Regions from separate parts of the Rhizobium sp. R693 genome, predicted to be linked through region 2. Evidence: riboswitches for the same ligand, from Rfam matches in the RefSeq annotation. Region 2 holds a riboswitch; the other holds the start of a gene.
What was found. Region 2 has a riboswitch for glycine ahead of gcvT (glycine cleavage system aminomethyltransferase GcvT). Riboswitches for the same ligand answer to the same signal wherever they lie in the genome.
Positions count from the first base shown of each region.

Region 1: it holds a riboswitch for glycine, as region 2 does, so the genes downstream of both, ATY79_RS06025 (D-amino acid dehydrogenase) here and gcvT (glycine cleavage system aminomethyltransferase GcvT) in region 2, are expected to answer to the same signal.

Region 1 covers NZ_LOKY01000004.1:146,180-162,168, reverse strand. Annotated here, with positions in the region: gene ATY79_RS06055 (SDR family NAD(P)-dependent oxidoreductase) at 1-494, opposite strand, end outside; gene ATY79_RS06050 (LysR family transcriptional regulator) at 524-1,426, opposite strand; gene ATY79_RS06045 (bifunctional riboflavin kinase/FAD synthetase) at 1,423-2,457, opposite strand; gene ATY79_RS06040 (LysR family transcriptional regulator) at 2,457-3,356, opposite strand; partial or broken gene ATY79_RS06035 (heme-binding protein) at 3,379-3,802, opposite strand; gene ATY79_RS06030 (D-2-hydroxyacid dehydrogenase) at 3,823-4,803, opposite strand; glycine riboswitch at 4,923-5,013, shown strand; glycine riboswitch at 5,015-5,100, shown strand; gene ATY79_RS06025 (D-amino acid dehydrogenase) at 5,098-6,396, shown strand; gene ATY79_RS06020 (LLM class flavin-dependent oxidoreductase) at 6,632-7,738, shown strand; gene ATY79_RS06015 (ABC transporter substrate-binding protein) at 7,847-9,022, shown strand; gene ATY79_RS06010 (ABC transporter permease) at 9,130-10,047, shown strand; gene ATY79_RS06005 (ABC transporter permease) at 10,053-10,838, shown strand; gene ATY79_RS06000 (ABC transporter ATP-binding protein) at 10,852-11,931, shown strand; gene ATY79_RS05995 (GMC family oxidoreductase N-terminal domain-containing protein) at 11,957-13,552, shown strand; gene ATY79_RS05990 (FAD-dependent oxidoreductase) at 13,727-14,248, shown strand; gene ATY79_RS05985 (alpha/beta hydrolase) at 14,268-15,038, opposite strand; gene ATY79_RS05980 (aldolase/citrate lyase family protein) at 15,040-15,858, opposite strand; gene ATY79_RS05975 (mandelate racemase/muconate lactonizing enzyme family protein) at 15,855-15,989, opposite strand, start outside.
Region 2 covers NZ_LOKY01000034.1:5,544-21,532, reverse strand. Annotated here, with positions in the region: gene sufB (Fe-S cluster assembly protein SufB) at 1-567, shown strand, start outside; gene sufC (Fe-S cluster assembly ATPase SufC) at 640-1,395, shown strand; gene sufD (Fe-S cluster assembly protein SufD) at 1,419-2,693, shown strand; gene ATY79_RS20820 (cysteine desulfurase) at 2,706-3,947, shown strand; gene ATY79_RS20815 (SUF system Fe-S cluster assembly protein) at 3,959-4,339, shown strand; gene sufA (Fe-S cluster assembly scaffold SufA) at 4,476-4,868, shown strand; gene ATY79_RS20805 (LysE family transporter) at 5,008-5,625, shown strand; gene ATY79_RS20800 (UDP-glucuronic acid decarboxylase family protein) at 5,705-6,664, shown strand; gene ATY79_RS20795 (glycosyl transferase family 90) at 6,624-7,682, opposite strand; gene ATY79_RS20790 (DUF982 domain-containing protein) at 7,848-8,093, opposite strand; gene gcvP (aminomethyl-transferring glycine dehydrogenase) at 8,189-11,053, opposite strand; gene gcvH (glycine cleavage system protein GcvH) at 11,053-11,415, opposite strand; gene gcvT (glycine cleavage system aminomethyltransferase GcvT) at 11,440-12,576, opposite strand; glycine riboswitch at 12,651-12,731, opposite strand; glycine riboswitch at 12,735-12,822, opposite strand; gene ATY79_RS20770 (hypothetical protein) at 12,934-13,203, opposite strand; gene crcB (fluoride efflux transporter CrcB) at 13,323-13,700, shown strand; gene ATY79_RS20760 (RluA family pseudouridine synthase) at 13,791-14,786, shown strand; gene ATY79_RS20755 (HAD-IA family hydrolase) at 14,783-15,436, shown strand; gene ATY79_RS20750 (ATP12 family chaperone protein) at 15,445-15,989, shown strand, end outside.

The DNA of each region.
Region 1 (15,989 bases), on a different contig from region 2:
GCTTTCGTGAGGCCCGCCAGCCCGGCTTTGGATGCGCAATAGTGCGCATAGCATTCCAATCCCTTGAACGACAGGTCGGACGCGATGGCTACGATGCTTCCACTACATCTCTCTCGCATCCGGAGAGCGCATTCGCGCATGATGTAGAAGGCCCCGTTCAGGTTGACATCAATGTGTTGTCTCCACAGGCTCGGCGTTAGAGCCTCGAGCCTTGCGGGCGTTATGATGCCTGCCGCATGGACCAGATAGTCAACTCCGCCCAACTTATCCCAAGCGCCCCGAACAGCAAGCGTCGCCTCCTCTTCCTTTCCGACGTCGGCGACGAACCCAATGGCCGCGCCGCCAATCTCGGAAGCGACACTATCTAGCGCCGCTTTTCGTCGGCCGATGAGGGCCACACGGGCGCCTCGCGCCGCCAGCGCAGCAGCCGTCGCCCTTCCGATGCCAGACGACGCTCCCGTTACGATCGCGGTCTTTCCCTTCAAATCGGACAAGGAATCCTCCTAATTTCTGCTGTGCAGTCTCAATGCGCGAGTGCTTCGTGATCCCGTAGCAGCTTCCTGATCTGACCGTGGCAGTGGTCTGAAACCTTGGAACGGGGACGGAATTTTGGTCGGAGAAGGTAGTAGTGTGTCGGCGAGACGTCGGATATCGCCCTACCCTCGACGTGAAGCGTGCCGGAGGTAAGCTTCTGCATTGCCGTCCACGTTATGAAGTCGACGACAGCGACGCTACCCGTCGTGGCCGCATAGCAAGCCATCGGAAAATAGCTGGAGAACTCGACACGTGGAGGTCGGAGCTTTTCCCGTATCTCCTTTGCAGCCAGGTTGCCTTCATAGAGAGTGCATATCTGGTGCCCGATCAGGTCTTCCGTCTTCAGCGTTGACCCGCCCGCACTGAGGAGCCCCCTAGGATAGATGGCGAACGCTGGCACCTGGAATGTCTCGGTCTCAAAGAGACGCGAGTCGGTGGGAATTTCCGATGTGCCTTCGTCTGTGACCGCCAGATCGTGGCGCTGGTTGTCCATCTCGGAAACGATCGTCGCCGCCGACCCGGTCATCAGCCGGAATTCCTGATCCCTCGATGCAATTTCCGAAATAGCGGATGGGATCAGATGCATGCCGACGTTGCTGGACGAAATGATTGATATCCGGGGAACAGCGATGGATCCCAGTCGGCCGAAGCGATACCGGATATCGCCAAGCTGCTGCATCACCGAACTCACCTGCTCGAAGAGCACCTGTGCCTCAGCGCGGGGCGTTATGCGTCCCGCGCGCCTGTCGAACAGAACGGTTCCCAGCTGATCCTCAAGCGTCGCAATCGTCATGCTGACGGCAGGCTGTGTCCGACCGAGGTTCGTGGCAGCCTTTGAGATGCTTCCAGTGAGCATCACCTGATAGAACGCCTCGATCTGATGATACTTCATCTAGCCTCCCCACTCGCCAAGTAGGAGATCCCTGCACCGGAAGCGCCGAGAGGATGAGCGGCACAGCGTTCGCCACTGACGTTGAGCGTTGCTTTAGCGAGCGCCACGCGTGCGTCGGCTTCATCACGCTTCATCTGAGCGACAAGTGCTGGAAGGCCGTCGAATTTCAGCTCCGGCCTCAGGTACTTTACGAAGGTGACGGTACAAGTCTGTCCGTATAGGTCTCCCGAATAGCCGAACACATAAGTCTCGAGCAGCGGCAGACCGTCAGCCGTCACTGTCGGGCGCCTGCCGAAGCTCGCGACTCCGTCATGCTCTTGCCCAGCGCCGTCTCTGAACTTCACGGCATAAATCCCGGCGCAAAGCTTGCTGCCGCCAGCCAGTTCCATGTTGGCTGTGGGAAAGCCGAGCGTCCGTCCAAGCTTAGCGCCGTGAACAACCTTTGCTTCAACACAGTAGCGGTAGCCCAGTAGCTCCGAAGCGTGGTCGACGTCTCCCAACGACAGGGCATTCCTCACCTGCTCCGAGGTGATGGCCTCCCCCTCGCTGTCACGGGATGGATCGATGAGCTTTACAAGCGTTCCGGCTCGCTGGGCGTAATCGCGCAGATAAGAAGGCCCGCCCGCCCGTCGGTTGCCAAAGTGAAAGTCGCAGCCGACTACGACCGCACGTGGCTTGGTCGTCGCCCACAGCCATCCGCAGAACTCTTCAGGAGACATACGAGAAACCGAGGCATCGAAGGTGAGAGGGAACGTCCCGGCGGCGCCCAGCTGACGGAAATGCTTTTCCTTCTGCGGGAGAGAGGTGAGCTCGAAAAAGCCTTCCGAGGGCTGCAAGATATGTTTTGGATGCGGTGAGAAGCAGGCGACGTAGTATTCAAGTCGCATGTCGATGGCCAGATCATACGCAGCTTGGAGCAGTGCCTGGTGACCACGATGAACTCCGTCAAAATTCCCCAGCGCGATGACGTTGCCAGCCACCCTGGTCATTGACGACGCGCCGCGTTCAGCGACAATTTCCTTCATGGTCATCAGCCGTTCTCCCAGTATGGCGCCTCGCCAAAAATCTCAGCCAAGTAGTCGATGAAGATGCGGACCTTCACGGGCAGGAACTGCCTGCTGGGATAGACAGCTGCTATGGAGATGTCGCCGGACCCTTCATATTCGGGCAGAACCTGCACAAGCTGGCCGGATCGGATATCGGCACCAACCTCCCAGGTGGATCGAAGGGCAATACCGATTCCAGACAGCACCGCGGCCCTAACCACCTCGCTGGAGTTGGTCGCCAAGCTTGCGCTGGGTCGGTGCATAGCCTTGCCGCTATCGCTCGCCATCCGCCATGGTTCGCCGTTGTGCGTGGGAAGGCAGCAGTGACCATCCAAGTCTTCGAACGCTGCTGGTTCGCCGTTGTTCGCGATGTATTTCGGCGAAGCGCAAAGGATTCGTCTGACTGCCGCCAGCCGCTTAGCGACGAGTGTCGAGTCGGTAAGCTCGCCGATGCGTACGGCCATGTCGAAACCCTCGCCGACAAGATCGCTGAACTCGTCGGTCAGGATCAGGTTGAGTGAGATTGATGGGTATCGATTGAGGAAGGCAGCCATGTGTGGAGCGATGTGCAAACGGCCAAACGATGTGGGCGCTGACACCTTCAATGTGCCCTGCGCGAGGTCGACTTGTCCGGATATGAAGCCCTCGGCCTCCTGCAATCCTTCCAAAACGCTCAAGATTCTCTGATAGAAGCCTAGTCCTGCCTCTGTCATGGAAACTTTTCGGGTGGTCCTCTGGAGCAACCTCGTACCCAAGCGACTTTCAAGACGCATTATTCGCTTCGAGACCACGGCAGGCGAGTAGCCTAATGCGCGCCCAGCGACGGACATGCTGCCCGTCGCTGCAACTTTCGCAAAGATCTCGAGATCCCCAAGATTGGTCATGGCTTGCTCCAGCGCGGATCTATCAGATCGGGTCTGCCTCGATCGCGGCCAGAGCAGAGCGGCCGACCTCGATGTCCTGGTCGCCCGTGCCCGAGCCCACACCGACGGCTCCAGCGAGCTTGCCGCCGAAGCGTATAGGAAGCCCGCCCGGGAGATTGGTAACCCCGCCGTTGGAAGCAATTCCAGCAGCGACAGCGAACTCAGGTGTCATCGATCCTGTCGGGTTTCTAATCGAAGCTGCTGTTCGCGCTTTCGCGCGAGCAGTATGCATGCTGAGGTATTTCGCCCCCGTCCATCCGAAGGCTCACGATAGTTTGGCCGCTCGGATCGACAATGAAGATGCATTGCGGCACCCCCATTTCCTGAGCCTTCTCCACGGCAGCATGCAGTGCCGTAAGCGCTCCGGACTGAGAAAGCACGACGGTTTCATTGTAGGCTTTCGACACGTATCTTCTCCTGGTTTCGGTTAGTATCCGGCCGCGCCGTCCACGCGGTTTCGCAACGGGCGTCCGGCCAAGTCGTGTTCGACGTTCTCTGCAAAGATGGACAGGCAGCGGTCGACGTAACCGTCCGCGTCATCGCACGAGATATGCGGGAAGATCATGAGGTTTGGGACATCCCAAAGAGGACTTGTGGCTGGCAGCGGCTCCGGATCAAATACGTCGAGCGCAGCGCCACTCAGGTGCCCTGCCTCAAGCGCCGCGCAGAGCGCAACGTTGTCGACAACGGGACCGCGCGCGATGTTGAACAGGGATGCCCCGGCCTTCATCGCCGCGATCTGCTCCATGCCGATCAATCCGAACGTCTGCGGCGTTAACGGACAACTGACAACCAGGCAGTCTGCGATGGGGAGCACCGATTGGAGGTCGGCGACCTCAACCATCTCATTCGCGCTTGGATGAGACCTGCCACTCCGGGTGACGCCAACAATCCGCACGCCAAAATGTCGGAGCCTTGAAGCAATCGCGCTGCCCAGCTCTCCAAACCCGAGAACGACGACCGTCTTGCTGGAAATGTTCGTCGAAAGCTGGTTGTCCCAGCGACGCAAGCGTTGGTTCCGAATATGCCGCGGAACGCCCTCGCAGAGCATCATGACGGTCATCGCCCCGAACGCCCCACCCTTCTCGGCATGCACTCCACTGCTGTTGGTCAAGAATGCCCTGTTCGGCAACCAATCCAACGGCATGTATTTTTCGACGCCAGCACTGGTGCAATGCACGAAGCGCAGCGACCGGCCATGTTCCTGGAGGCGTCGCACATCGAAGCCAGAACCAACGAAATAGGACGCCGAACGCAGTACATTCAGATCCGGTTTCTGTTCGGAATGGGCGACGATCTCAGATCGACTGGCATTGGAGCCAAGTGCGCGAGAGACAGCCTCTTTCGAAACGAAATAGGGTGACTCCGGGCTATGCTTGTTCTCGATGTAAACCAGAAAATCCCGCATTTTCATCCTCATGACAGTGACACGAATGGTACCTGCAAGCTGTGTGCCAGTTGCTTGATTGAAAATTTCTGGAAGGGGATTGCCGTTTCGAACCTTCTATGCCTACCCTAAAGGCGTTCGTAAGCCTTGCAGGAGAGATGGCCCCAGGAGGGTCGCGCCGACGGAGCAACCCCCCAGGAAACTCTCAGGCAAAAAGACTGCCGGGTTTGGACAATCTGGAGAGAGACACGGCTCGCCGCGTCCACCGAAGGGGACCTTCAACAAGAAGGAAAAGCTCTCAGGTACAGAGACAGATTGGGGGCAAGGGACTGGCAAGGTCCCGCACCTACTGTTGGAGAGATTATGTCCCATATCGTGGTTTTGGGCGCCGGCATCACCGGCGTAACGACGGCGTATGCCCTTTTGAAACGCGGTCACGATGTGACCGTCATCGAACGACATCGTTATCCGGCGATGGAAACATCCTTCGCGAATGGCGGTCAACTGTCCGCGAGCAACGCAGAGGTCTGGAACAGTTGGTCGACCGTTGTGAAGGGCATGAAGTGGATGCTCAAGAAGGACGCTCCGCTTCTGATGAATCCCTCGCCAAGCTGGCACAAATACTCGTGGATGGGCGAGTTTCTCGGAAGCATTTCCGGTTACGAGGACAACACCATCGCGACCACCAAGCTTGCCATAGAGGCACGCAAGCACATGTTTGCTATGGCTGAGAGCGAAGGCATTGATTTCGATCTCGAAAAGCGCGGAATTCTCCACGTGTACTACGACCGCAAGAGCTTCGATGGAGCGCAGAAGGTCAACGAACTTCTGCAGGCCGGCGGCCTCGACCGACGAGCGGTTTCCCCCACCGAGATCAAGAGTATCGAACCAGCCCTCGTGGGCGATTTCTTCGGTGGTTTCTTCACGCCGTCGGACTCGACTGGCGACATCCATAAGTTCACTCGCGGTCTGGCCGAGGCCTGCCTTCGACGAGGTGCCAAATTCCTGTTTGACGCAGACGTCCAGAACGTAGTCGCGGGCAACCAGGTGACGGTAACGTGGAGGCCTACTGACGAAGCCGATACCGCCGTTCGCTTGCTAAACGCCGACGCGATTGTTGTCTGCGCTGGCGTAGGTAGTCGCAAATTCGCGTCCATGTTAGGTGACCGGATGAACGTCTATCCGGTGAAGGGATACTCGATCACCGTTCACCTCGATGATGCCGAAAGCCAGAACGGTGCACCCTGGGTCAGCCTGCTCGATGACCGCGCCAAGATTGTCACCAGCCGACTGGGGCCCGATCGCTTCAGGGTAGCTGGAACTGCCGAATTCAACGGTATCAATCGCGATATTCGGTCTGATCGTACGAAACCGTTAGTCGACTGGGTGCGGATGCTATTCCCCAGTGCATCGACCTCTCGCGTGGTTCCCTGGGCGGGACTACGGCCGATGATGCCAAACATGATGCCGCAGGTTCGAAAAGGCAATAGGCCTGGCGTGTTCTACAACACAGGTCATGGGCATCTCGGCTGGACGTTGTCGGCCGCCACGGCCGAACTCCTTTCCGGATTAGTGGACGAATACTCCCACGGGCAGCCGAGGAGAGTTGCCTGATCAACTTGGGCCGGAGATCTTGTCCGGCCTTTTTTTTCGTCTCAATCGCGAGTCTCAAATCACTTGAGATTGATGGACTCGAAGATTCTCACAGTTGAGACTAAACAGCGCTACTGAGATTCATCACAACAAGCCTCTAGGCTACTGTTTTTGAAAGAGTTTCCAACTGGCACGCCAGTTGCAATTCTCCTGATGAGGATCGGACAGGCCGATCTCTACAACAGAGGAGACTCTCATGGACCTCGGTCTTTTCATGATGCCGCTTCATGATCAGCGGCGCAATTTCACGGAGCTGCTGAAACAGGATCGCGAAGCCGTCATTCTCGCCGATCGTCTGAATTTCGCTGAAGTCTGGGTCGGCGAGCATATTACCTGCTCGTGCGAACCGATCGCAGATCCGCTCCAGTTTTTTGGTTCGCTGATCCATGCCACGAAGCAGATCAAGTTCGCCACGGGGGTTCTCAACCTTCCTCAGCACCATCCTGCCCGCCTCGCTGGTCAGATCGCACAGTTCGATCATCTTTCCGAAGGCCGCTTCATCATGGGCGTCGGCCCGGGCGGTCTCGTCACGGACATGGAACTGTTCGGCACCAGCGAAAAGAACCGTGCGGAGATGACGACCGAGTCCATCCGCATCATGCATGAGATCTGGTCCAGCAGCCCGCCCTACAACATCAAGGGCAAGTACTGGGATGTGGTCGTCGAGAAGACCCTGATCCCGAGCCTCGGCTTCGGCCCGATGCTGAAGCCTTATCAGCAGCCATTCCCGGAACTCGCAATCTCCGTCATGAGCCCGTCTTCGAGTAGCGCGCGCCAGGCTGGCGAAAACGGCTGGAGCATCGTGTCGGCGAACTTCACGCCGCTTGCGAACGTCAAGACGCACTGGGAACAGTATGCCGTCGGTTGCGAAAAAGCTGGTCGCCGTCCGGATCGCAACAAGTGGCGCATCGCGCGGTCGATCCTTGTCACGGACTCGGATCAGGAATCAGCTGATTACCTCGCGGACGAGACCTCGTCGTACAACTGGTACTACGAGTACATTGTCGAAGACATGAAGGCCTTCAAGCTGCTCGGCGTTCTGAAGCCATCCATGAACACCCTCGACAGCGACATCACGGTCAAGAATTGCCTCGACTGGATGGTGATGTCCGGCTCGCCGAAGACGGTCCTCGACAAGCTCGCGACATTCGTTGACGAGGTCGGTGGTCCTTTTGGTTCCCTCATGATGACGCAGAAGGATTGGGACCGCCCTGCTCTGCACAAGCGTTCGATGGAGCTTCTGGCGACCGAAGTCATGCCCAAGCTGCGCCAGCACGTTTCCACCCTTCAGGCAGCCGAATAATCAACCGTATCTGATATTGTCACGCGGGACGTCCCGCGTGACCAAAAGCAATAAAAATCGTCAAAGACGGGAATTGATCGCAAACTCAAATTAACTGGGAGCATTGCAATGAGTTCAAATTCTAAAGACCTCTCGAACGTTCCGGCAGCACGCACTGCCGATATCCTTCGCGACTTCGCGATGGACCGTCGCCATTTTATGTTCGGCACGGCTGCGATTGCAGCCGGCGCGACGCTCGGTGCTTGGGTGCCGTCCGCGGAGGCCGTGGTCGGTGGCAATCTCGAAGTAATGGCCTGGGAAGGCTACACGCTCGAGCAGGAGACGGCCGGGTGGCGGAAGGAAAATAACCTGACAATGCGTGCGGCCATCATGAGCAATCAGGATGACGTTACCGCAAAGATCGTCGGCAGCAATGCCGTCCGTCTCGACCTTGCCGAATACTCCAACGGCTACAACGCGATCTACAACGATCTGAAGGTCCTGACGGAACTGGATGTGTCCAAGATCCCCAACTACAACAAGGACGATATCTACCCGCCCTTCTATCAGGGAGAGATGTGGTTCTGGGACGGCAAGCAATGGGCGATGCCGTGGGTCTGGGGACTTGATACCATCGTCGTCAATCCGGAGATGATCAGCTTCGAGGTCAAGAGCTACGAAGACCTTCTTCGCCCTGAGTTCAAGGGCAAGCTCGCATTCCTCGACAATCCGCTCACCGTCTGGCCGCAGATCGCGAAGGTCACTGGGTACGGCGACAAATTCCCGAACCTCACGACCGACGAACTCAAGGATTGTTTCGTCAAGCTCCAACCCTACCGCGATCAGACCAAGGTGTTTGCATCGTCCAACGGCGACGTGATCTCCCTTTTCGCAAACGGTGAGATCGCGGCTTGCTTCTGCGTCTGGTCCGCTGTTCCTCTGGAAACAGCCAAACAGAACGTGAAGACAGTCTCGATCTACCCGAAGGAAGGCGGCGCGGTATGGGCCGACGCCTGGTTCATTCCTAAGACCGCCGAGAATATCGAATCGGCCCACGCGTTCATCAACGAAGCTCTGAAGCCGGATATCCAGGCTTCGATCTCCAAGACCGCGGTAGCGGCGGCCGTTTCGAAGAAGGCGCCTGCGCTCATGGACGCGCAGACCAAGGCTCTCTTCGACTACGACAACTTCGATGAGCAGTTCAAACGGCTCAAGATCTATGGCCAGCCTCCTCGCACCTCGGACAAGTACGCGACCTACGACGATTGGCTCCAGATCTGGTCGGATTTCCGAGCGGGCTTCTAAGCCAAGGCCAGCAGGCGTTATCAGCGTCAAACGCCTGCTGGCAGCCTTCGCGAGCGGTTGCATCAACCGCCGAACGTGCCATTGATTAAGAGACAGGACGAACGCCTATGGCGACCGCTGCCGATTATGTCGACAAGACACCCGAAGAAAGAACAGGGATGCGTTTCCCCACGATTCCCAAAGGCTTTGGACTGGCAACGCCACCCCTCGCCTTCCTCATCTTCTTCTTCCTGATCCCCGTCGCGCTTCTGTTCGTGACCAGCTTCTTCACCGCGCGATCGTTTGTGATCGAGCATGTCTGGAATATCGAAAACTACGCGAAGATCTTCGCAGCGGCTGGTTTTTGGCAGGCGACTTGGGTCGGAATGAAGAATGGCTTCTTCACTGCCGCGTTCTCCGTCATCCTTAGCTTTCCGGTCGCCTACTATCTTGTCTACAAGACGAGAAGCAATGTGGTGCTGTACCTGGTGCTGCTCTCCTGGTTTTCCAGCTATCTTGTTCGTGTTTACGCATGGCGAACGATCCTTGGGACAAACGGAGTGATTAACTCCTTCCTCATGGGCAGCGGGATCATCAAGGAGCCCCTTCAAGTCATCCTTTTCAGCCCATTCGCCGCCGTGCTCACGCTGATCCATATTATGCTTCCCTTCGCACTCCTGATCCTCGTTTCGTCCCTTCGGGACGTGAAGCAGGAGTACCTAGAGGCGGCACGTGATCTCGGAGCGAGCGGCCTCGGCGTGCTCTACAAAGTCATCCTGCCGATGTCCTACAAGGGTATCGTGGGATCTTTCATGTTCACCTTCATCCTGGCCGCTGGCGACTACATCACTCCGCAACTTCTCGGTGGACGCGAGGGGGTAACAAGCGGCCTGCTCATCGCAAACCAGTTCAGAAGCGCCGGAAACTGGCCTTTGGGTTCTGCGATGGCATTCGTTCTGCTCGCAACCTTTGTGGTCGTCTACGTCGTCTTCACGCAGGCCTTAAAGTTCGCAAAACTTGCGCCCGGTCGGCGCTACCACGGGTGATCGCCATGCTTAGAGCTTATCTCTCACTGTATCTGCTTTTCCTGTTCGCTCCGATCGCGATCATCGTGCTCTTCAGCTTCCACAGTTCGCCAGCCCTGACCTTCCCGGTCGAAGGCTTGAGCCTGCGTTGGTACGCACAGCTATTCGACAAGCCGGAATTCGTAACTTCGCTCTGGAACAGCCTGAAAGTCGGCTTCTACACCGCGATAGCTACCACGGTACTCGGCACGCTCGCCGCGCTGGCCCTCATTCGTCTGAAAGGCAAATACAAGCAGACTTTCGAATTGCTGAATTTCGCGCCTATCGGTCTGCCCGGCCTCTTCCTTGGGATTGCGCTCGTCACGCTCTTCGCTGCGATCAACCTGCCGCGCTCGCTTGTCACCGTCACAATCGCACATGTTCTATTCACGCTGCCATTCTTTGTCGAAACGATGCGGTCGCGGATCAACTATTTCGATCATTCGCTCGAAGAGGCAGCACGAGACCTCGGAGCTTCGCAGATCCAGACGTTCCGGCTGGTGACGATCCCCATTCTGGCACCAACGATCGTCGGCGCGGCGATCCTCACGTTCGCACTTTCCTTCGACGAGTTCATCATCACGGTCTTCGTCAGCGGAAATGACACCACGCTGCCGCTTTACATCTGGTCGATGATGCGCCGGACAGTGGATCCTTCGATCAACGCGGCAAGCGTCCTTGCACTTGCACTGTCGATCGTCGTGCTAGGCGCAGGCGGTCTGACCCTTTGGCTCCAGAGAAAAAGAGCTGTCGCCCTGCGCGACGCCATCTAACAGGGGAACATCAATGTCTCAGAACATCGTCGAACTCAGCAATATCACAAAGAAGTGGGGCATCTTCACCGCCCTGGACAACATTAGCCTCAACGTTCGGAAGGGCGAGATCCTTACCCTCCTGGGACCGAGCGGCTGCGGGAAGTCGACGCTCATGCGTATCGCCGCTGGTTTCGAGTCCGCGACCTCGGGAGAGGTCGTCATCGGCGGAAAGAACATGACCGCTGTTCCGCCAGAGAGGCGGCCTGTGAACATGGTTTTCCAGCGTTATGCTCTCTTCCCTCACCTGGACGTCTTCGACAACGTTGCCTTTGGGCTTCGCTTGAAGGGTATCGGGAAGTCGGCCGTCACCGAGCAGGTGAATGCGATGCTGAACCTGGTGCAGCTTCAGGACTTCTCGAACCGTTGGATCGGGGAAATCAGCGGCGGTCAAGCGCAGCGCGTTGCCCTGGCCCGTGCGCTTGTGAATCGTCCCTCGGTGCTACTGCTTGATGAGCCATTGGCGGCGCTCGACCTCAAGATCCGTCATCACATGCTTGAAGAACTCAAGCGTATCCATACAGAGACAGGCACCACCTTCATCTATGTTACGCACGACCAGGACGAGGCGATGATCCTGTCCGACCGCGTCGTTCTGATGAACAAGGGGACGATCGAACAGATCGGCACCCCCGACGAGATGTACGGTGCTCCAAAGACGCTGTTCTGCGCCAAGTTCTTCGGCGAGACCAACCTTCTCGATGGGCGCGTTCAGGATGCAGACGGCAGCGGCGCCGTTCTATCACTTCCCGTCGGTGCGGCGACAGTCGGAACCCGTGGCCTGCGATCCGGTTCCGCTGTGCACGTCTCCATTCGTCCGGAAGCGATCAACATCTCGGCCGCGACGGGTACCTCGGAAAGCTCCAACGAGGCGGTCGGCAAGGTCGAGGACGTGATGTTTATCGGCAGTCGCGTTGTCTACAAGGTTAGACACGCCGAGGGTACGCTCATGAAGTGTCAGGAGCCTCGCGCTGCAGCCGGTATCCGCTTTGGCGTTGGTAGCCCGGTATCTCTCACGTGGGACCCCGCATCCGTGGTTGTCCTCGCAAGTTGAGCCCAAAAAAGAAGGCGAGAAATTGATGTATGATTATATCGTATTGGGCGGCGGCTCGGCGGGTTGCACTATAGCCTCGAGACTGAGTGAGAACCCGGACTCCAAGGTACTCCTGCTTGAACAGGGTGACCGCGACTGGAGCCCCTACATCCACTTGCCCGTGACGTACTACAAAACGTCCCAAAGTGACATGCTGACGCGCTATCGCCTAGAGCCACAGGCTCACCAGGGCGGCATCACTCCGGAGTTTGTACAAGGACGCGTTCTGGGTGGAGGTAGCTCCGTCAATGCGATGGTCTACATGCGAGGCATCCCGCAAGACTACGACCGCTGGGCAGCAGAAGGGTGCGACGGCTGGGCGTACAAGGACGTACTGCCCTACTTCAAGAAGGCAGAGTCGAACGAGCGCTTCTCGGGAGCAGCCCATGGCACGGATGGACCGCTTGCGGTTTCCGACCAGCGCCATACCCACTATCTGACCAAGGCGTGGGTGCGTGCCGCGCAGGAGCTGGGGATCAATTTCAACCCCGACTTCAATTCCGGCAACCAGGCTGGTGTCGGCTTCTATCAGGTGACTATGAAGGACGGGCTGCGCTGCAGTGCCGCCAAGGCCTACCTGAAGCCCGCGCGCAAACGCAAGAACCTCACGGTTCAGACGAAAACCAAAGCCCTTCGCATTCTGATCGAGAACAACCGTGCCGTCGGCGTCGAGTACGTGCAGAACGGGAATGTCGTCAAGGCAATGGCAAGTCAGGAAGTTGTTGTGTGCTCGGGAGCGATCGGTTCTCCCCACCTTCTGCTCCTATCAGGCATCGGCCCGGCGGATCACCTTCGCGAGATCGGCGTTGACGTGAAGCATGACCTCCCGGGGGTTGGCCTGAATCTCCAGGACCATTTCGACATGTTCCTGATCTACGAACTGACCGGCGCCCATAGCTACGACAAGTACAAGAAGCTCCGGTGGCAGGCCTGGGCGGGCTTGCAGTATGCACTCTTCCGCAACGGACCCGTCACCTCCAACGTCTGCGAAGGTGGGCTTTGTTGGTACGGTGCAGAAGACGACAAGCTGCCCACCCTGCAGTATCACTTCCTACCTGGCGCAGGTGTCGAGGAAGGTTCGGATTCCACACCGAGCGGTAACGGTTGCACGACCAACGTCTACCAGTCGCGCCCGCGGTCGCGAGGGTTCGTCAAGCTTCGCAGCTCTGATCCGAACGTGTTTCCGGTCGTCAATCCAAACTATCTGGCTGAAGAATATGATGTCGAGGTACTCGCTGAGGGCGTGAGGATTGGCCAGGAGATCCTGCAGCAGCAGTCCTTGTCGAAGTACGTTTCACATCCTTATCGTCCCGGCGGCGTCCTCAAGACGAAGCAGGAGCGCATGCAGTTCGTCAGGGAGACGGGGCAAGGCGCTTTGCATCCATCGGGCGCGTGCAAAATGGGGACTGACGACATGGCTGTCGTCGATCCGCAATTGCGAGTTCGAGGCATCGATGGCCTCCGCGTTGCAGATACGTCAATCCTTCCTCGCGTTCCGTCCGGAAACCTCAACGGTCCGGCGATCATGGTGGGCGAACGCGCATCCGACTTCATCAAGGGTAACAAGATGTCCATCGAATAACGGATGGCAGGAGAATGACGTGGAACTCCTTTCGGCTGTCCCTGCGAATATTCCCAATGAATTGTCATGGTGGCAGCAGTACGTAAGGTCTGTTTTCACCATCAAGAACCTGCCTCCGTTGATGGGGGAGATCGAGGTCGACGTTCTGATCGTCGGTGGCGGCTTCACGGGCATGTGGACCGCCCTCACCCTCAAAGAGAGGGACCCGCTCTACGCATCGCTATCGTCGACGCCTATCGTTGCGGCGACGGCGCCAGCGCCCGCAACGGCGGCAATGTACACGGTTATTGGGGCGCGCTTCCTACGCTACTTCCCATGTACGGAGCGCAAAAGTCGCTCGAGGCCGCCGAGCTTGGTACGCTTGCCCAACGAAAGCTCCGACGTTTCGCCGAGAGAAATGACGTCTGGTGGACCGAAGAGGGCTACCTACGCGTCGCAACATCGGCAGCTCAACGCAGCAAGCTGGACGACTTCATCAAAGTGGCTGAAGCGCTCGGTGTGCCATCGAGCGTCAGACGGCTCTCCAAGTCCAACCTGTCGGAACTCTGCAACTCCCCAAAGTTCGAAGAGGGACTACTCTTTGAGGAGGGAGCGACCGTCGATCCGGCAAGGCTCGCGCATTTTGTGCGCGAGGACCGTCGCTTCGCGGAACGAAGCTGTGTAGCAAGTTCGATCAAGTCGATTCGCGCGAGTTAGCCTACCAGCAACGGTGCCTTCAGTACCTTGATAAGTGTTTGCCCACCAGCTTCACGAACGCTTCAGGCTCCTCGTACATCGGATAATGTCCGGCGCCTTCCAGGACCTCCACCTCGACATTCTTGTACCAAGCACCCACGGTCTCCCTCGTCTTCTCGATGGAAGATCCTGGGTCGTTGGCTCCGAGGACGACGAACAGGGGAGTTTTGTTTCCTTGAACCTCGCTAGAAAAGTCCGTTCCGGTCCATGAGGCCATGTAGGCGACCAAGGGACGTTCGGATGTACCGGCGAGGCTGGTATCGCGCAACTCTTGGAGCCACTCGTCTTTTCTCCTGTGACCGGTGTTTACATCAATCAGTGTCTTACGGACCTCTGCGTCGGAAATCGCGTCCTGGAGAAGCTTTCGCCGTTCGTCGGTTATCTTGGCGCCAGATGCCGGCAGCGCCGCAACCATAATGATCGACTGCACCTCGTCAGAAGCGTCCACCGTCAGACGCTGGACAGTCATCCCCGTCATGGAATGACCGATCACATGATATTTCCTCCATCCCAAAGATTTCGCCAACTTTCGGACGTCGCGTGCGACCTCTTCGATGGTGTATTCCCCTGTTTCGTCGAGACGCTGGCCGTAGCCGCGGCAATCCAAGAATGCGACCGTGAACTTGGTTCTGTCCCATAGCGGGAAGGTTGGTTCGTAGAGACGGTGATCGCCCATCCAGCCATGAAGAGCAACCACTTGGATCGACCCCTCCCCGATTACCCGGCTCGCCTTAACTTCAATCTCGGTCATTTCAGTAACCGCCCTTCTCATTTTTGGACTTGATCGCATCATCGCTCATTAGTGCCCGGTAGGACCCAACACTTGACGCGGCGGCAGCTGCCAGAAGTCGAACGTCGTTGGAAACCGTCACGAGATCGAAGCCCCACTTTGCAGCCCTGGCGGCATAGGCCGGCGATCCGCAATGGAGTGCAGCCTTGATGCCTGCATCGTGCGATACCCTCAGGATGCGATCGATGGCGTCGATGATTTCGGGCTCTTCGCGGTCGAAGCCGGCAGGATATTTTTTGCCAGTCAAACCGATCGTCAGGTCGGCTGGACCGATGTAGACACCGTCAAGGCCCCGCGTTGTTACAATTTCCTCGAGTTTTTCGAGGGCCTGTGCCGTTTCAATCATGGCAAAGCAGACCACCTCCTCGTCGGCCTCCCCCAGGTAGTCGCCGCCACCGGTCGAAATAATGGCGCGCGAGGGGCCATAACTGCGCACGCCCGTCGGAGGATATCGCACATAGGACACCAGTTGTTCGGCCTCCGCGCGGCTGTTGATCATTGGGCAGATCACCCCGTAGGCGCCCGCATCCAGCGCCTTCATTATATGAACCGGGTCGAGCCATGGCGGCCTCACGAGTGGTGTCGCGTTGCTGGCGCGCATGGCCTGCAGCATTCCGACCGCGTCCTGATAGTCCACGATGCCGTGTTGAAGGTCGATGCCGATGCTGTCGTAGCCCTGGGCGGCCATGATTTCGGCTGAGAACGCATTCGAGATCGACAACCAGCCGTTCAGCACGCAACCGCCCTTCGACCAGATTTCCTTGAGCTTGTTCGCCTTCATAGATTTCTACTCCCGAGGACTCGTCCGAATTTTTTCATGACATCGAGGTCCGGCTCAAAGCCTATCCCTGGTCGATCCGAGACTTTGATCATATCGCCATTCCTAATCCCCTCGACGTCAGCCAGCCATGC
Region 2 (15,989 bases):
CGTGGCGACCGCTCGAAGATCTCCTGGACGCAGGTCGAAACCGGCTCCGCGATCACCTGGAAGTATCCGTCCTGCATCCTGCGCGGCGACGATAGCCGCGGCGAGTTCTATTCGATCGCCGTCTCGAACGGTCATCAGCAGGTCGATAGCGGTACCAAGATGATCCATCTCGGCAAGAACACCTCGAGCCGCATCATCTCCAAGGGTATTGCGGCCGGCGTTTCGCAGAACACCTATCGCGGCCAGGTATCGGCGCACAGGAAGGCGAGCAACGCGCGCAACTTCACGCAGTGCGATTCGCTGCTGATCGGCGACAAGTGCGGCGCCCATACAGTTCCGTATATCGAGGCAAAGAACTCCACGGCGCAGTTCGAACACGAGGCAACCACCTCGAAGATCTCGGAAGACCAGCTCTTCTACTGCCTGCAGCGCGGCATTCCGGAGGAAGCGGCGATCGCCCTGATCGTCAACGGCTTCGTCAAGGAAGTCCTGCAGGAGCTGCCGATGGAATTCGCCGTCGAGGCGCAGAAGCTTATCAGCATCTCGCTCGAAGGCAGCGTCGGCTGACGCAACATGACATGAATGCGCGAGGGCGCGTGGATCGCGCCTTTCTCCGATTGCTTTTTATGGGACAAAACCATGCTTGAAATTAAGAACCTGCACGCCCGCATCGCCGAAGACGGCACCGAGATCATCCGCGGCCTGAACCTCACCGTGAAGGCTGGCGAAGTCGCCGCCATCATGGGCCCGAACGGCTCCGGCAAGTCGACGCTCTCCTACGTCCTGTCGGGCCGCGAAGACTATGAAGTCACCGAAGGTGACATCCTTTACAACGGCGAGAGCATCCTGGAACTCGACGCCGCCGAGCGCGCTGCCAAGGGCATCTTCCTGGCTTTCCAGTATCCGGTCGAAATTCCGGGCGTTGCCACGATGCAGTTCCTGAAGGTTGCGATGAACGAGCAGCGCAAGGCGCGGGGCGAAGAGGAGCTGAAGACGCCTGACTTCATGCGCCTCGTCAAGGACGCAGCCGGCAAGCTCCAGATCAATACCGAAATGCTGAAGCGCCCGCTGAATGTCGGCTTCTCCGGCGGTGAGAAAAAGCGCGCCGAAATCCTGCAGATGGCACTGCTGCAGCCGCAGCTTTGCGTACTCGACGAAACCGACTCCGGTCTCGACATCGATGCTCTCAAGATCGTTGCCGATGGCGTCAACGCGCTGCGTTCGCCGGATCGCGCTGTCGTCGTCATCACGCACTACCAGCGCCTGCTCGACTACATCGTTCCGGATACCGTTCACGTTCTCTACAAGGGGCAGGTGATCAAGTCGGGCGACAAGACGCTAGCGCACGAGTTGGAAGCCAATGGCTACGCCGACATCATCGGGGCGGCAGCCTGATCGAGGCGGAAAGGACGAGTCTCATGAACATGCAGACGACGAGCCGCCAGACCGCCGCGGAAGCGGCGCTCATCGAGGCTTTCAACAACCAGATCGGCGAACTGCCGGGCGACGGTTCGGTCATCGCCATCCGGGACAGGCTGCTTGACGACCTGAAGAAGGCGGGTTTGCCGACGCGCCGCATCGAGGCCTGGCACTATACCGATCTCAAGACCCTGCTGCGCGCCATTCCGGACCAGGCTGGCGACGCCGGCTCCGAAGCACGCGACCCGCTGGTCGAAGAGTCCTCGGTTCTGTCGGTTATTCAGGGCGTTCCCGATCTCAGGGCTTCGGTCGATGGCCTCGATATCTCCGACTACGCGGCTCTGCTCTCGAACGGCACAGCTGCCACCAGCCTCGGCGCACTCGGCAACGACGACGCAATCGGCCGCATCAATGGCAGCTTCGTTCGCGATGGCTATGTCATTGACGTAGCGCCCGAAACCGATCTTGAGGCGCCGCTTGAGATCCAGTTCGTTCACGCTGGCGGCCAGACGCATACTCGCCTGCCCGTCAACTTCGGCGCCAACGTCAAGGCAACTGTCATCGAACGTCACCTCGGAGTGACGTCGGATGCGGCTTTTGTGTCGCATGTCAGCGACATCACGGTCGGAGAGGGCACGGAGCTTACCTGGATCATCATCCAGCAGCAGGGTGCAGACGATACGCACCTCGGCCAGATCCGCGTTGATCTTGGCGCCGATGCCAAGCTGAAGCTTTTCGTCATCAATGCTGGCGGCAAGCTGGTTCGCCAGGAACTGCACATCAAGGTGACGGGCGAGGGCGCCGATCTGACGCTGCGTGGCATCAATCTGCTTGGTGCTGAGACGCATACCGACGTGACGATGATGCTCGGCCATAACGTCCCGCATACCGGTTCCACCGAAGTGATCCGCAACGTCGTCTTCGACCGCGCGAAGGGGGTCTTCCAGGGCATGATCCGCGTTGCGCCTGACGCGCAGAAGACCGACGCGAAGATGGCGTGCAACACTCTGCTGATGTCTGACGACGCCGAATTTTCGGTAAAGCCGGAACTTGAGATCTTCGCTGACGACGTTCAGTGCGGTCACGGCGCCACCGTTGCGGACATCGACGACAATCATCTGTACTACATGATGGCGCGCGGCATTCCCCGGGCGAAGGCACGCGCTATGCTCGTCAACGCCTTCGTTGCCGAGATCGTCGAAGAACTTGAAGACGAAGCCCTGGTCGAATCGCTGGAAGGCGTCATCTCGGCCTGGCTCGAGAAGCACGCCTGATCGGATAGCGTCATGGACAAGATAGTTCCGGCCACAGCATACGACGTCGAAGCCATTCGCAAGGATTTCCCGATCCTTGCGCGGGAAGTCTATGGCAAGCCGCTGGTCTATCTCGACAACGGCGCCTCCGCTCAGAAGCCGCAGGCGGTGATTGATGCGATTTCGTACGCCTATTCGAACGAGTATGCGAACGTTCACCGTGGTCTGCATTTCCTCTCGAATGCAGCAACCGATGCCTATGAGGGCGCGCGCGAGAAGGTCAGGCGCTTCCTGAATGCGCCTGATGTCAACGACATCATCTTCACGAAGTCCTCGACCGAAGCGATCAACACCGTCGCCTACGGCTGGGGCATGCCAAAGCTCGGCGAGGGCGATGAGATCGTCATCTCGATAATGGAGCATCACTCCAACATCGTGCCGTGGCATTTCATCCGCGAGAGGCAGGGCGCCAAGCTGGTCTGGGTACCCGTCGACGACGAGGGCGCTTTCCACATCGAGGATTTCGAGAAGAGCCTGACGGAACGGACGAAGCTCGTCGCCATCACGCATATGTCGAATGCGCTTGGCACAGTGGTTCCGGTCAAGGAAATCTGCCGTATCGCGCATGAGCGCGGCATTCCTGTACTGGTCGATGGTTCGCAGGGCGCCGTCCACATGCCTGTTGACGTGCAGGACATCGATTGCGACTGGTACGTGATGACCGGCCACAAGCTCTATGGGCCGTCGGGCATCGGCGTGCTCTATGGCAAAAAGGAGCGGCTCCGCGAGATGCGGCCCTTCCAGGGCGGCGGTGAGATGATCTTCGAGGTGACGGAGGATGCCGTGACCTACAACGATCCGCCGCATCGCTTTGAAGCCGGGACGCCACCGATCGTCCAAGCGATCGGGCTCGGCTATGCGCTCGATTACATGGAGAAGGTTGGCCGCGAGGCGATCGCCCGCCATGAGGCAGATCTCGCTGCCTATGCCGCAGAGCGATTGCAAGCGGTCAATTCGTTGCGAGTGTTCGGCACGGCGCCGGGCAAGGGCGGTATCTTCTCCTTCGAGTTGGCCGGTCTGCACGCGCATGACGTGTCGATGGTGATCGACCGTCAGGGCGTTGCGGTTCGCGCAGGCACCCATTGCGCCATGCCCCTCTTGAAACGCTTCGGTGTCACCTCCACGTGCCGCGCGTCCTTCGGGATGTATAATACACGGGCCGAGGTCGATGCCTTGGCCGATGCGCTGGAATATGCGCGCAAGTTCTTTGCCTAAGGAGTGTCCATATGAGCCTGGACGAAAGCGAACAGAAGATCGACGTGCGCGAAGGCATCGTGCATTCCAGCATTCCGGCCGATGAACTGGCGCGTCTCAGCGACGATGTGATCTCGGCGCTCAAGACAGTCTATGATCCTGAAATTCCGGCCGACATCTTCGAGCTCGGGCTGGTCTACAAGATCGATATTGAAGACGACCGCATGGTGAAGATCATGATGACGCTGACGGCGCCGGGCTGCCCGGTCGCCGGCGAGATGCCGGGCTGGGTCGAGAATGCCGTCGGCGCGGTCGAGGGCGTGTCCGGCGTCGAGGTGGAAATGACCTTCGATCCGCCGTGGACGCCGGACCGCATGTCGGAAGAGGCGCAGGTCGCCGTCGGTTGGTATTGAGCATGATCCGAAGAGTCGCAGACTTTTCGGATCAGATCATGCGGTCCGGTTGGTATTGATCGGTTAAGCTGCTGGCACTACATTTGAATCGTGAAACGCCGGACCTTTAATCCGTGCGCGGAAGGAGAAGAGGCCGATGGGCTTTGCAATCATGAGCATGACGGAAGCCGCCGCGAACCGCGTGAAGGCTATCGTCGAAAACTCTGGGCCGGAGGCCAAGGGCATTCGCGTCGGGATCAAGAAGGGTGGCTGCGCGGGGATGGAGTATACCATCGACCTCGTGACCGATCCGAATGCTAAGGACGATCTGATCGAGCGCGATGGCGCCAAGGTCTGGGTCGAACCATCAGCCGTGCTCTACCTCCTCGGCACGGAAATGGGCTTCGAGAGCACGACGTTGCGGTCCGGTTTTACCTTTACCAATCCGAACCAGACGTCTGCCTGCGGCTGTGGCGAATCCGTCGAGCTGAAGCCGGCGGATCTCGCGGCGCTCGCCGCTCAGGGCAACGCTGTCGTTCCCGCGCACTGATTGTCACAATCGTCGAATTATCGATGAGGCTGCCGGTTTCGGTGGCCTTTTTTATTCTACCTCATCGCGATGGCGCTCTAAGGGCTCTCTTTCGAAAAGTCCGCAGGATTGTCTCCTACGGAAAGGAACCGACTGAACAATGCTACTGCTGTTTGCGAAGGGCGCTCTGCTGGGTGTCATCATCACCGCGCCACTGGGGCCGATTGGAATGCTCTGTATCAAACGTACCCTGGAGCGCGGCTTTTCCGCCGGTTTTTCCTGTGGCCTCGGAACTGCGCTCGGTGATGCCAGTTATGCGCTGGTAGCTGTAACCGGCATCGCGGTCTTCGAGCAGACCATGTCGGCAGCAACGCTGCCTCTGGCGATTGGTGGAGGCATATTGCTCCTCGCGCTGGGCTATCGTGGGCTCACGCACGATCCGGTCCGGGCGGCAAATGTGAGGGCGGCGGGTCTGATGGGCACAACGCTTGCAACGTTCTTGCTGACGGTCTCTAATCCCGCCACCATTCTCTCCTTCGGCGCGCTGTTTGCCGGTTTCGGGTTGACAGAGGAGACACGACGATTCAGCTCGGCTGTCATCGTCGGTGGTGTTTTCAGCGGGTCGCTGGCCTGGTGGTTCTTTTTGAGCGGTACGGTTAGCTTTGCCAGGGACAAATTGCCAAGGGATTTCACAGCAAAGGTCGTGCGGGGAACAAGCTACCTGCTGATACTCTTCGGCCTCGCTGCGCTCGCCTCTGCGGCCTACTCGCTTCTCTAGCGTGCGGCCTTGTCTCCTCCCTTGAAGGCAGATCCAATTCGCGATAGGCGTGCAACGTCACAAACAAGCGCAAGCCATTATGAGTCAACGCATCCTTGTTACCGGCGGCGCCGGCTTCGTGGGCACACATCTTTGCGAAAAGTTGCTCCAGAGAGGGCATCAGGTTGTCTGCATGGACAATTTCGCGACCGGTTCCATGCACAATATCGCGGAATTGCTCAATAACCCCGCCTTCAGACTGCTGACCCACGACGTGAACGAGGCCGTGAGCCTCGAGGTTGACCAAATCTACAACCTGGCGTGCCCAGCCTCACCGGTCCATTATCAGGCCGACCCGATCGTGACGCTGAAGACGAGCGTCGTCGGAGCGCTCAATGTGCTCGAGCTGGCTCGACTCAGGAATATCCCAGTGCTGCAGGCGTCGACATCGGAGGTTTACGGCGATCCGCATGTCCATCCGCAATCGGAAACCTACTGGGGCAACGTCAATCCGATTGGCCCGCGAGCCTGCTACGACGAGGGAAAGCGGAGCGCCGAGACATTATTTTTCGACTATTGCCGCCAGTTCGGCCTGCCGATCAAGGTCGTACGCATTTTCAATACCTATGGTCCCCACATGCATCCCGCCGATGGGAGAGTTGTCGCAAATTTCATCATTCAGGCATTGTCGGGCGACGACATCACCATCTATGGCGACGGAACACAGACGCGGTCATTTTGCTACGTGGATGATCTGGTGGCGGGTCTGATGGCCATGATGAGCAGTCTTCCGGACATTACCGGCCCCATCAATCTTGGAAATCCCGAAGAGCTCACGATCCGCCAGTTGGCGGACCTTGTCCTCGAATTGACCGACTCCAATTCGAGGATCGTCCATCGTCCGCTTCCCGCTGACGATCCGCGTCAGCGGTTGCCGGATGTCGACAAGGCGAGGCGGCTTTTGAACTGGACGCCAAGTGTCCCGCTCCGCGAAGGCCTGATGCGCACGATTGCCCACTTCAAATCCGTTCGTACGATGCCGGTACTGGCGGTCGTTTAGGCGGATTATCTCCATCCCAGTGTTCTTCAATAAGGTCGGCAGCGCGCCGAGCCTGGGTTGCGAAAGTGAGCGTACGCGCCAGCGCCTGACCGCGCTCCGCGATGGCCTCGGCCTCCATTTGGTTGCTGCGTACCCAGTCGATCTTCTCGCGGAAGTCCGACATATCGGCAGCCACCGGCACATAGTGTTCGAATGGCCTGAGTTCGTCATAGTACCACTGGCGAAAGCCGAATTGTGACTCGACCTTGAGAACGCAGCATCCATAGAGCATGCGAACCAGGAGGTTCGACCATGTGTTGGTGAACCCGTCGATATCGATCGCGAACTTGCGCCCAAGCCAGCTCTGTGCCGGAATTGGCTGACCCAGGAACTTTTGCCTGTGCACCAGTGTCTCATACTCGTCCGCACTCGGATGGAGATCGACGAATCGGACGTCTAATCCCGCCATGTCCCTAAGCTGCATGACCATGCGAATCCTCTGCAGGACGGTGGGATTGTTGATGTCTTCCCGGGCAAAGCTCGCCCAGCCACATCCATTCATGCCCCCACGCCAGACGATGTCGTTCGAGCGGTCCTCCCAGCGCGGCGCGGTCCTCCCGCGTTCCATTTCGGCAGCAAAGCCGTCATGCTGAAATAAATGCGGATCTGGCAAGCCCACATGATGAGGAAATCGCACCGACGCAGCAAACCGTGCGTTGGAGACCGCCTGGCCATCAGTGGCATTGACGGTGATCTGCCTCACCTCTGGCGGGCACAGGCTAAGCCAATAGGCAAAGCTGCAAACCTTGTACTGCATGTGTCCCGAAAACCACCGTGTCGCGGCGCTTTCGAGAACAAGCGTGAACTGTTGCCCATGCCGCTCGATCCGAACATCTCGGGGCGGATTGCCAGCATCGGCATAGCCAATGCGAACCCTTGGCGGTCGGGCGCCGACCCGTTCGAACTCACGCCTGAAATAGGTGCCAACTCGTCGCGTGCTGTAGAGGCGAAGCGGATTGAGAGCGGTAGAGTAGGTCATCATGCTCCTAAGCTGAGGCGACGATCTTCACGCGATTGCTGACACTGTCACGCGCCAATCAATAAGACGGGTCGAGGTCAAAAAACAGATCACGCGCGCGCTCGCCACGGGGCATGGCGAACGAATCCTCAGGCTGGGGGAGGCTGCGCTGGTGCGGCGACTTAGTCAGCTCTTGATGTCGATGCCTGCTTCGACGGCCGCTTCGATGAAGGCACGTCGCGCATCCTCGTTGGTGCGCTTGCCCTTGATGACGTTGGCGCAGACCAGGAGTGCCTTGTCGAGTGCCGCACCGTCTTCGGTCGGCCAGTCCTCGATCATCGCCCAGGAGGCTGCCTGCGTGGTTGCGATGGTCACGTATTTTCCGGGCTCTTCAAGAGCGAGCAGAACCGGCTTCGGCCACGGAGCCTGCATCACAGAATCGCTGTCGTCCTTTGGCATCCGCGCCTACCTCATTTCCGGTGTATGTGGGAAACGGCCCTCCCTGAAAAGGGAAGGCCGTTCGGATGTTACTCCGCAGCTTCGGCGTAACTCTCAACCGGCGGGCAGGTGCACACCAGGTTGCGGTCGCCGAAGACGTTGTCGACGCGGTTGACCGGCGACCAGTACTTGTCGACGCGGAAGGCGCCGGGCGGGAAGCAGGCCTGTTCGCGGGAATAGGGACGATCCCATTCGCCGACGAGGTCTTCGACCGTGTGCGGGGCGTTCTTCAGCGGATTGTTCGCCTTGTCGGAACGGCCTTCCTCAATGTCGCGCGCTTCCTGGCGGATCGCCAGCATCGCCTCGCAGAAGCGGTCGAGCTCGGCCTTGGTTTCCGATTCCGTCGGCTCGATCATCAGCGTGCCTGCGACAGGCCAGCTCATGGTCGGCGCGTGGAAGCCGCAGTCGATCAGACGCTTGGCGACGTCGTCGACGGTGACGCCCGCGCTGTCGACCAGCGGGCGAGTGTCGATGATACATTCGTGCGCCACGCGGCCGGCCTCGGACTTGTAGAGCACGTCATAGGCGCCCTTCAGGCGGGCGGCGATGTAGTTGGCGTTAAGGATCGCAACCTTCGTCGCTTGCGTCAGGCCTTCGCCGCCCATCATCAGGCAGTAGCTCCAGGAGATAGGCAGGATAGAAGCCGAGCCGAAAGCGGCCGCCGAAACGGCGCCAGAACGGCCGTCGGTTTCCGGGTGGCCGGGGAGGTATGGCGCCAGATGCGACTTGACGCCGATCGGGCCCATACCGGGACCGCCGCCGCCGTGCGGGATGCAGAAGGTCTTGTGCAGGTTGAGGTGGGAGACGTCGGAGCCGATGTCACCGGGGCGAGACAAGCCGACCATGGCGTTCATGTTGGCACCGTCGAGATAGACCTGGCCGCCCTTGCTGTGCACGAGGTCGCAGATTTCCTTGACGGTTTCCTCGAAGACGCCGTGCGTCGAGGGGTAGGTGATCATGCAGCAGGAGAGGCTTTCCGCATACTGCTCCGCCTTGGCGCGGAAATCATCCATGTCGATATCGCCGTTTTCGCAAACCTTGACCACGACGACCTTCATGCCGGCCATCTGTGCTGAGGCAGGGTTGGTGCCGTGCGCGGAAGTCGGGATGAGGCAGACATCGCGGTGACCGTTGCCATTGGCGATATGATAGTCGCGGATCGTCAGCAGGCCGGCATATTCGCCCTGCGCACCGGAATTCGGCTGCATGGAGAAGGCATCATAGCCAGTTACGGCGCAGAGCTTCTCTGTCAGGTCATCGATCATCTCGCGATAGCCGAGCGCCTGGTCGGCTGGAACGTATGGATGAATATCCGAGAACTCAGGCCATGTGATCGGCAGCATTTCCGCTGTCGCGTTCAGCTTCATCGTGCAGGAGCCGAGTGGGATCATCGCGCGGTCAAGCGCCAGATCGCGGTCGGACAGCCGGCGGATGTAGCGGGTCATCTCGCTTTCGGCGCGGTTCATGTGGAAGATTGGATGCGTCAGGTACTCGCTGGTACGGGCGAGGCCCTTCGGCAGACGATAGCTCGGCTCGAACTCGGCGACGGCGAAGTTGCCGCCGAAGGCGCGCCAGACGGCTTCCAGTGTCGCCGGGCGCGTACGCTCGTCGAGGCTCATGCCGATCTTAGTGGCGCCGACCTTGCGCAGGTTGACGCCCTCGGCGACTGCCGCGCGCAGGATAACGCCCTGCATGTGGCCGACATCGACGGTAATGGTGTCGAAGAAGGTTTCGGGCTCGATGGTATAGCCGAGCTTTTCCAGGCCCTTGGCCATCAGCACGGCCTTCTGGTGAACCTGCTGTGCGATCGCCTTGATGCCCTTCGGGCCATGGAAGACGGCGTACATCGAAGCCATGACGGCAAGCAGCACCTGCGCGGTGCAGATGTTCGACGTCGCCTTTTCGCGGCGGATATGCTGTTCGCGGGTCTGCAGCGACAGGCGATAGGCGCGGTTGCCGCGGGCATCGACGGAAACGCCGACGAGACGGCCGGGCATGGAGCGCTTATGCGCGTCCTTGACGGACATGTAGGCCGCATGCGGGCCGCCGTAGCCGACGGGAACGCCGAAGCGCTGCGACGAGCCGATGGCAATGTCGGCGCCCATCTCGCCGGGCGACTTCAGCAGCGTCAGAGCCAGAATGTCAGCAGCGACGATGGCGATGGCGCCGGTCTGGTGCAGGCGTGAAATCAGGCCGGTGAAATCATGCACATGGCCGTGCGTGCCCGGATACTGGAAGATCGCGCCAAAGACATCGACCGGATCGAGATCGGTGAAGGGGTTGCCGACGATGACACTCCAGCCGAGCGGTTCCGCGCGGGTCTTGATCAACTCGATCGTCTGTGGATGGCAGGCAGCATCAACGAAGAAGGCCTTCGACTTCGACTTCGAGACGCGCTCGGCCATGGCCATGCCTTCGGCAGCGGCAGTCGCTTCGTCGAGCAGCGAGGCGTTGGCGACGTCGAGACCGGTCAGGTCGCAGATCATCGTCTGGTAGTTCAGGAGCGCCTCGAGGCGACCCTGGCTGATTTCGGGCTGGTAGGGCGTGTAGGCCGTGTACCAGGCCGGGTTTTCCAGGATCGTGCGCTGGATAACAGGCGGCGTAATCGTGCCGTAGTAGCCCTGACCGATCAGCGAGACGAGAACCTTGTTCTTGTTGGCGGTCTCACGCAGCTTGTCGAGCGCCTCGCGCTCCGTCATCGGCGCGCCCCAGACGAGCGGTGCCTTCTGGCGGATGGAGGGCGGGACGGTCGCGTCGATCAGGTTGTCGAGGCTGCCGTAGCCGATCACCTTCAGCATATCCGTCATTTCGGCCGGCGACGGGCCGATGTGGCGACGGTTGGCGAAGTCGTAGGGCTGGTAGTCGGTAAACTGGAATTCGGTCGGCGTCGTCATTACGCAGTGAGCTCCTTGTAGGCCGCCTCGTCGAGCAGGCCATCGACGTCAGCGGCATTTGCAAGCTTCAGCTTGAAGAACCAGCCGGCGCCCTGAGGATCGGAATTGACCAACGATGGATCGGCGACGATAGCGGGGTTCACTTCGGTGATTTCGCCGTCCAGCGGACAATAGACGTCGGAAGCGGCCTTCACGGATTCGACGGTCGCGGCATTGCCATTCTTGGAGAAGGTGGCTCCGACTTCCGGCAATTCGACGAAGACGAGGTCGCCGAGCTGTTCAACGGCGTAGGTGGTAATCCCGACCGTCGCAACGCCGCCTTCAATCTTCAGCCACTCGTGTTCTTCGGTAAACTTCAGCATGATTGTTCTCTCCGGAAAAATGTTTCAGCGTTTGTAGGTTGGCGTAATAAAGGGGAGGGTACTGACGGTGACGGGCAGGAACTTACCGCGCACTTCAGCGTAGATCTGTGTGCCAACGGCTGCCTGGGCGACCGTGACATAGCCCATTGCGACGGGGTGTTCGACGGATGGGCCGAAGCCGCCCGAAGTCACTTCGCCGATCTCGGTCTTGCCCTCGGAATCCGCAAAAAGCTTGGAATGGCCGCGAACCGGGGCCTTGCCTTCGGGCTTCAAGCCGACGCGGCGGCGGGCTGCACCCCTTTCAAGTTCGGTTAGGATGCGGTCTGCGCCGGGGAAACCGCCGGCACGGGCGCCGCCGCTCTTGCGGGCCTTCTGCATGCCCCATTCGAGCGCTGCTTCCACAGGAGTCGTGGTGGTGTCGATGTCGTTGCCGTAGAGGCAAAGGCCGGCTTCGAGGCGCAGGCTGTCACGCGCGCCAAGGCCAATCGGCTCGACATCCGGATGCTCAAGCAACCGCCTAGCGACATCCTCGGCTTTGTCCGCCGGAATCGAGATTTCGAAACCGTCCTCGCCGCTGTAGCCGGAGCGCGAGACAAGACAGGAAACGTCGTGCAGTCGGCAATGGCGAACGTCCATGAACTTCATCGCGGCGACATCGGCCCAGAGTTCGGCAAGCACTTCAACGGCGCGCGGTCCCTGCAGCGCAATGAGTGCGCGGTCGAGCAGCGTGATATCGCAGGTATCACCAAGATGCTTTTGAAGGTGAGCAAGGTCGGCCTCCTTGCAGGCGGCGTTGACGACAACGAACAGGTGATCGTCGAGATGGGTGATCATCAGGTCATCAAGGATGCCGCCATTCTCGTCGGTGAAGAAACCGTAGCGTTGGCGACCTTCCGCGAGGCCGAGAATATCCACCGGAACGAGGCTTTCGAGCGCAAGGGCCGCGTCTTCGTACTTGCCCGACTTCGCCTTGATGACGACTTGGCCCATATGGGACACGTCGAATAGACCGGCAGACGTACGGGTCTGGATGTGCTCCTTCATCACACCGGCCGGATATTGCACGGGCATGTCATAGCCTGCAAAGGGAACCATGCGGGCGCCAAGCGACAGATGCAGCGCGTGAAGCGAAGTTTTCTTGAGGGCAGCAGTATCGTCCAACGACGCCTCCGGGGTTTGCGCCTGGATTTCCATGCGCGGGCTCAAATCTTCAGGCGCAGTTGCGCCTTGCATTTCGAGCCCCCTCTGTCCCTTCGCCTGAGATTGTTATCCCTTCGGCGAGCGTTTCGAGAACGCTTCTCTCCAGAGTTCCGTCTGCCCCTTGCTGGTCCTTTGGCCTGAGAGTTTCCGGGGCGGTTGCTCCTTCGGCACTGATCGCAGATGACCAGCTTCTCCCAACAAGGTCGAGGGCAATTATCTGGCCATGGCTATACTTGGCAAGGGGGAATGTCGCCGCCAAACAAATTTTTGTCGCGCTTTTAAGGATCGGCGGCTACGGAGATGGGAGGCGGGCGATGCTCAGCTGTCGCTGTAGAGCTCCAAAGCCTGTTTTAATCCAGCCTGCGGCTGCTTTTGCCCCATTGTCATGAGATCCAACGCCACTTCGGTCGATTGAATGATGTTGGACGGTTCCTCGACATCTTGGCCGCTGGCCGCCCTGGTCTGGCGGTCGGCAGCGCGGCGAGCTTCCTTGGCTGCCGTGCTTGCAGACACGCGCTGCGGAATCCGGAGCGTTTCAAACGCCGCGGCTGCGGTGCTCGCGGCTATGGTGCCTACCAAGACTGTCATACGCCAACACTAAGGCGCCCCACGTTCTTAACTGGCTAAATTAACCGCTGGCATTTTATGCATCTTGATCTTCTCCGGAGATAATCGGAATTTCCGGCACGGAAAAACAGAGACGACTCATGATTCAGGCCATACTTGTCGCCGTCGGCGGCGCGATCGGTTCCGTCCTTAGATACTACGTCGGCCGTTGGGCTCTCAGGCTCGCAGGCCCGGCCTTTCCGTGGGGAACCTTGACCGTCAATGTTGTCGGCTGCTTCGTCATTGGCGTATTCGCGGAAATGATCATCAGACGCTTCGACGCATCGCCGGAATTGCGCTTGCTGCTGATCACCGGCTTCCTCGGCGGTCTGACGACCTTCTCCTCATTCTCGCTCGATACAATTACGCTCTTTGAGCGTGGCGCGGCGCTATCCGGCGCCCTCTACATCGTCGCGAGCGTCGGCCTGTCGATGGCCGGTGTGATCGGGGGACTGGCACTTATGCGCGCGATCTTGTGAGATTACGGTTTCCGTTTTCAGCGAAAATGCTCTAAAGCCAGCCGCAAAGTCCGCGCGGCGCGCGGAAGACCATTTTCCGAAAGATGACGTATGGCGGGTATCGAACACATAAAGGTGGAGCCGGATGAGGCGGGCATGCGGCTCGATCGCTGGTTCAAGGTGCACTTCCCGGGTCTCGGTTTCGGCCCACTTCAGAAGCTTCTCCGATCCGGGCAGGTCCGCGTTGACGGCGGGCGTGTGAAGAGTGACACCCGGGTGCAGCCTGGACAGATGGTGCGCGTACCGCCGCTTGATGTTGACGCTAAAGCGAAGACCGGACCCATCGCTGGCCGCGATCTGAAGCACTCCGGCGATTTCGAACTGTTGTCGCGGATGGTGCTGCACGAAGACGACAAGGTCATCATCCTCAACAAGCCCGCGGGCCTTGCGGTGCAGGGCGGCTCGGGCGTGACGCGTCACATCGACAAGATGCTTGAAGCCTGGACCAGTCCGAAGGGCGAGAAGCCACGTCTGGTGCACCGTCTGGACCGAGACACATCGGGTGTGCTCGTCGTGGCACGGACCCGCGGCGCTGCACAAAAACTCACAGCCGCCTTTCGTGAGCGCGATACCAAGAAGACCTACTGGTCGCTGGTTAAGGGCGTCCCGCGCAAGCACGAGGACAAGATCTCCACCTGGCTTGTCAAGGAAGCAACGCCGGACGGCGACCGCATGCGGATCGCCAAGCACGGGGAGGAGGGTGCCGACCACGCCGTTTCGTACTACCGTGTCATTGAGACGGCGGCGCAGCGCCTCGCCTGGCTCGAAATGGAGCCCTATACCGGCCGTACGCATCAGCTTCGCGTCCATGCCCTTCATATTGGTCACCCGATCATTGGCGACCCCAAGTATTTCGACGATGATCCTAACTGGGATTTTCCCGGCGGCGTTCAAAAGCGACTGCACCTGCACGCACGCCATATCGATATCCCGCATCCATCCGGCGGACGGCTGCGCATAACGGCACCGCTGCCTCCGCATATGGTCCAGACCTGGAACCTGTTGGGATTTGATGAAAACTCCGCCGACGGAGCCGACCACGAATGAAACTGGCACTTTTCGATTGCGACGGAACGCTGGTGGACAGCGCCGCGCTGATCCACGAGGTGATGGCGAGGACGTTCGCGCATTTCGGCTATGACAGACCCGATGTCTCGCTGACGAAGTCGATCATCGGACTGACGCTGGATATCGCGATTACGCGGATGCGCGGAAAGCCACATGTCGACGATGAAGCGATCGCGATGACGGCCCACTACAGGGCGATCTATACCGGTGTCCGCGACGAACCTGAAATGGACGTGCCGCTCTTTAACGGCATCAAGCCGCTGGTCGATGAATTGGCGCGAAACGATGACATTCTGGTCGGCGCGGTAACCGGCAAATCGCGTCGCGGTCTTATCCATGTTCTCGAAAAACATGGTCTTGCACCACATTTTGTCGTTTCACGCACCGCAGACGACTGCCCATCGAAGCCGCATCCAGCTATGGTAATGGAGTGCTGCAGCGAGACCGGCATGAAGCCCGCCGATGCCATTGTCATCGGCGATGCCGTCTACGATATGCAGATGGCGAAAGCCGCCGGCGCGAAAGCCGTGGGTGTGAGTTGGGGCTATGCCAGCGTGGACGACCTGGTGACTGCGGGTGCCGATAGCATTGTTCGCCACCCGAGCGATATTCTGAAGCACTTTTCCTGAGGTGACGCATGCGTGATCTGTTGAACGACCTAACAGAAGGATTGAGTCATCCGGATCCAATCCGTCGCGCCCAGATCCAGATGAAGAAGCCTTTGCCGAAACGCTTCTACAAGACGGTCACCATCAGGGAGCTCGACGAGGGTTTTTCTATCGAACTGGACGGCAAGGCAATCCGAACGCCGGCCCGCAACCTGCTTGTTGTCGCGACGAAAGCCGTTGCGGAACTTCTCATGCGGGAGTGGGAGGCGCAGGCCGAACTCATCGACCCCGCGACAATGCCGGCGACACGGCTCGTCAATACGGCGATCGATGGTGTTGCAACCGACACGCAGGCAGTCTTTGAAGACATTCTACGTTTCTCCTCGAGCGATCTTCTCTGCTATCGCGCCGATGCACCGCAGGAGCTCGTCGAGCGTCAGAGGGAACTTTGGGATCCGGTGCTCGACTGGGCCGCCAATTCGCTCGGCGCGCGCTTCATTCTGATCGAAGGCGTGATGCATCACGATCAGCCACCGGAAGCCATTGCGGCATTTTCGGCGGCATTGAGGCCGCA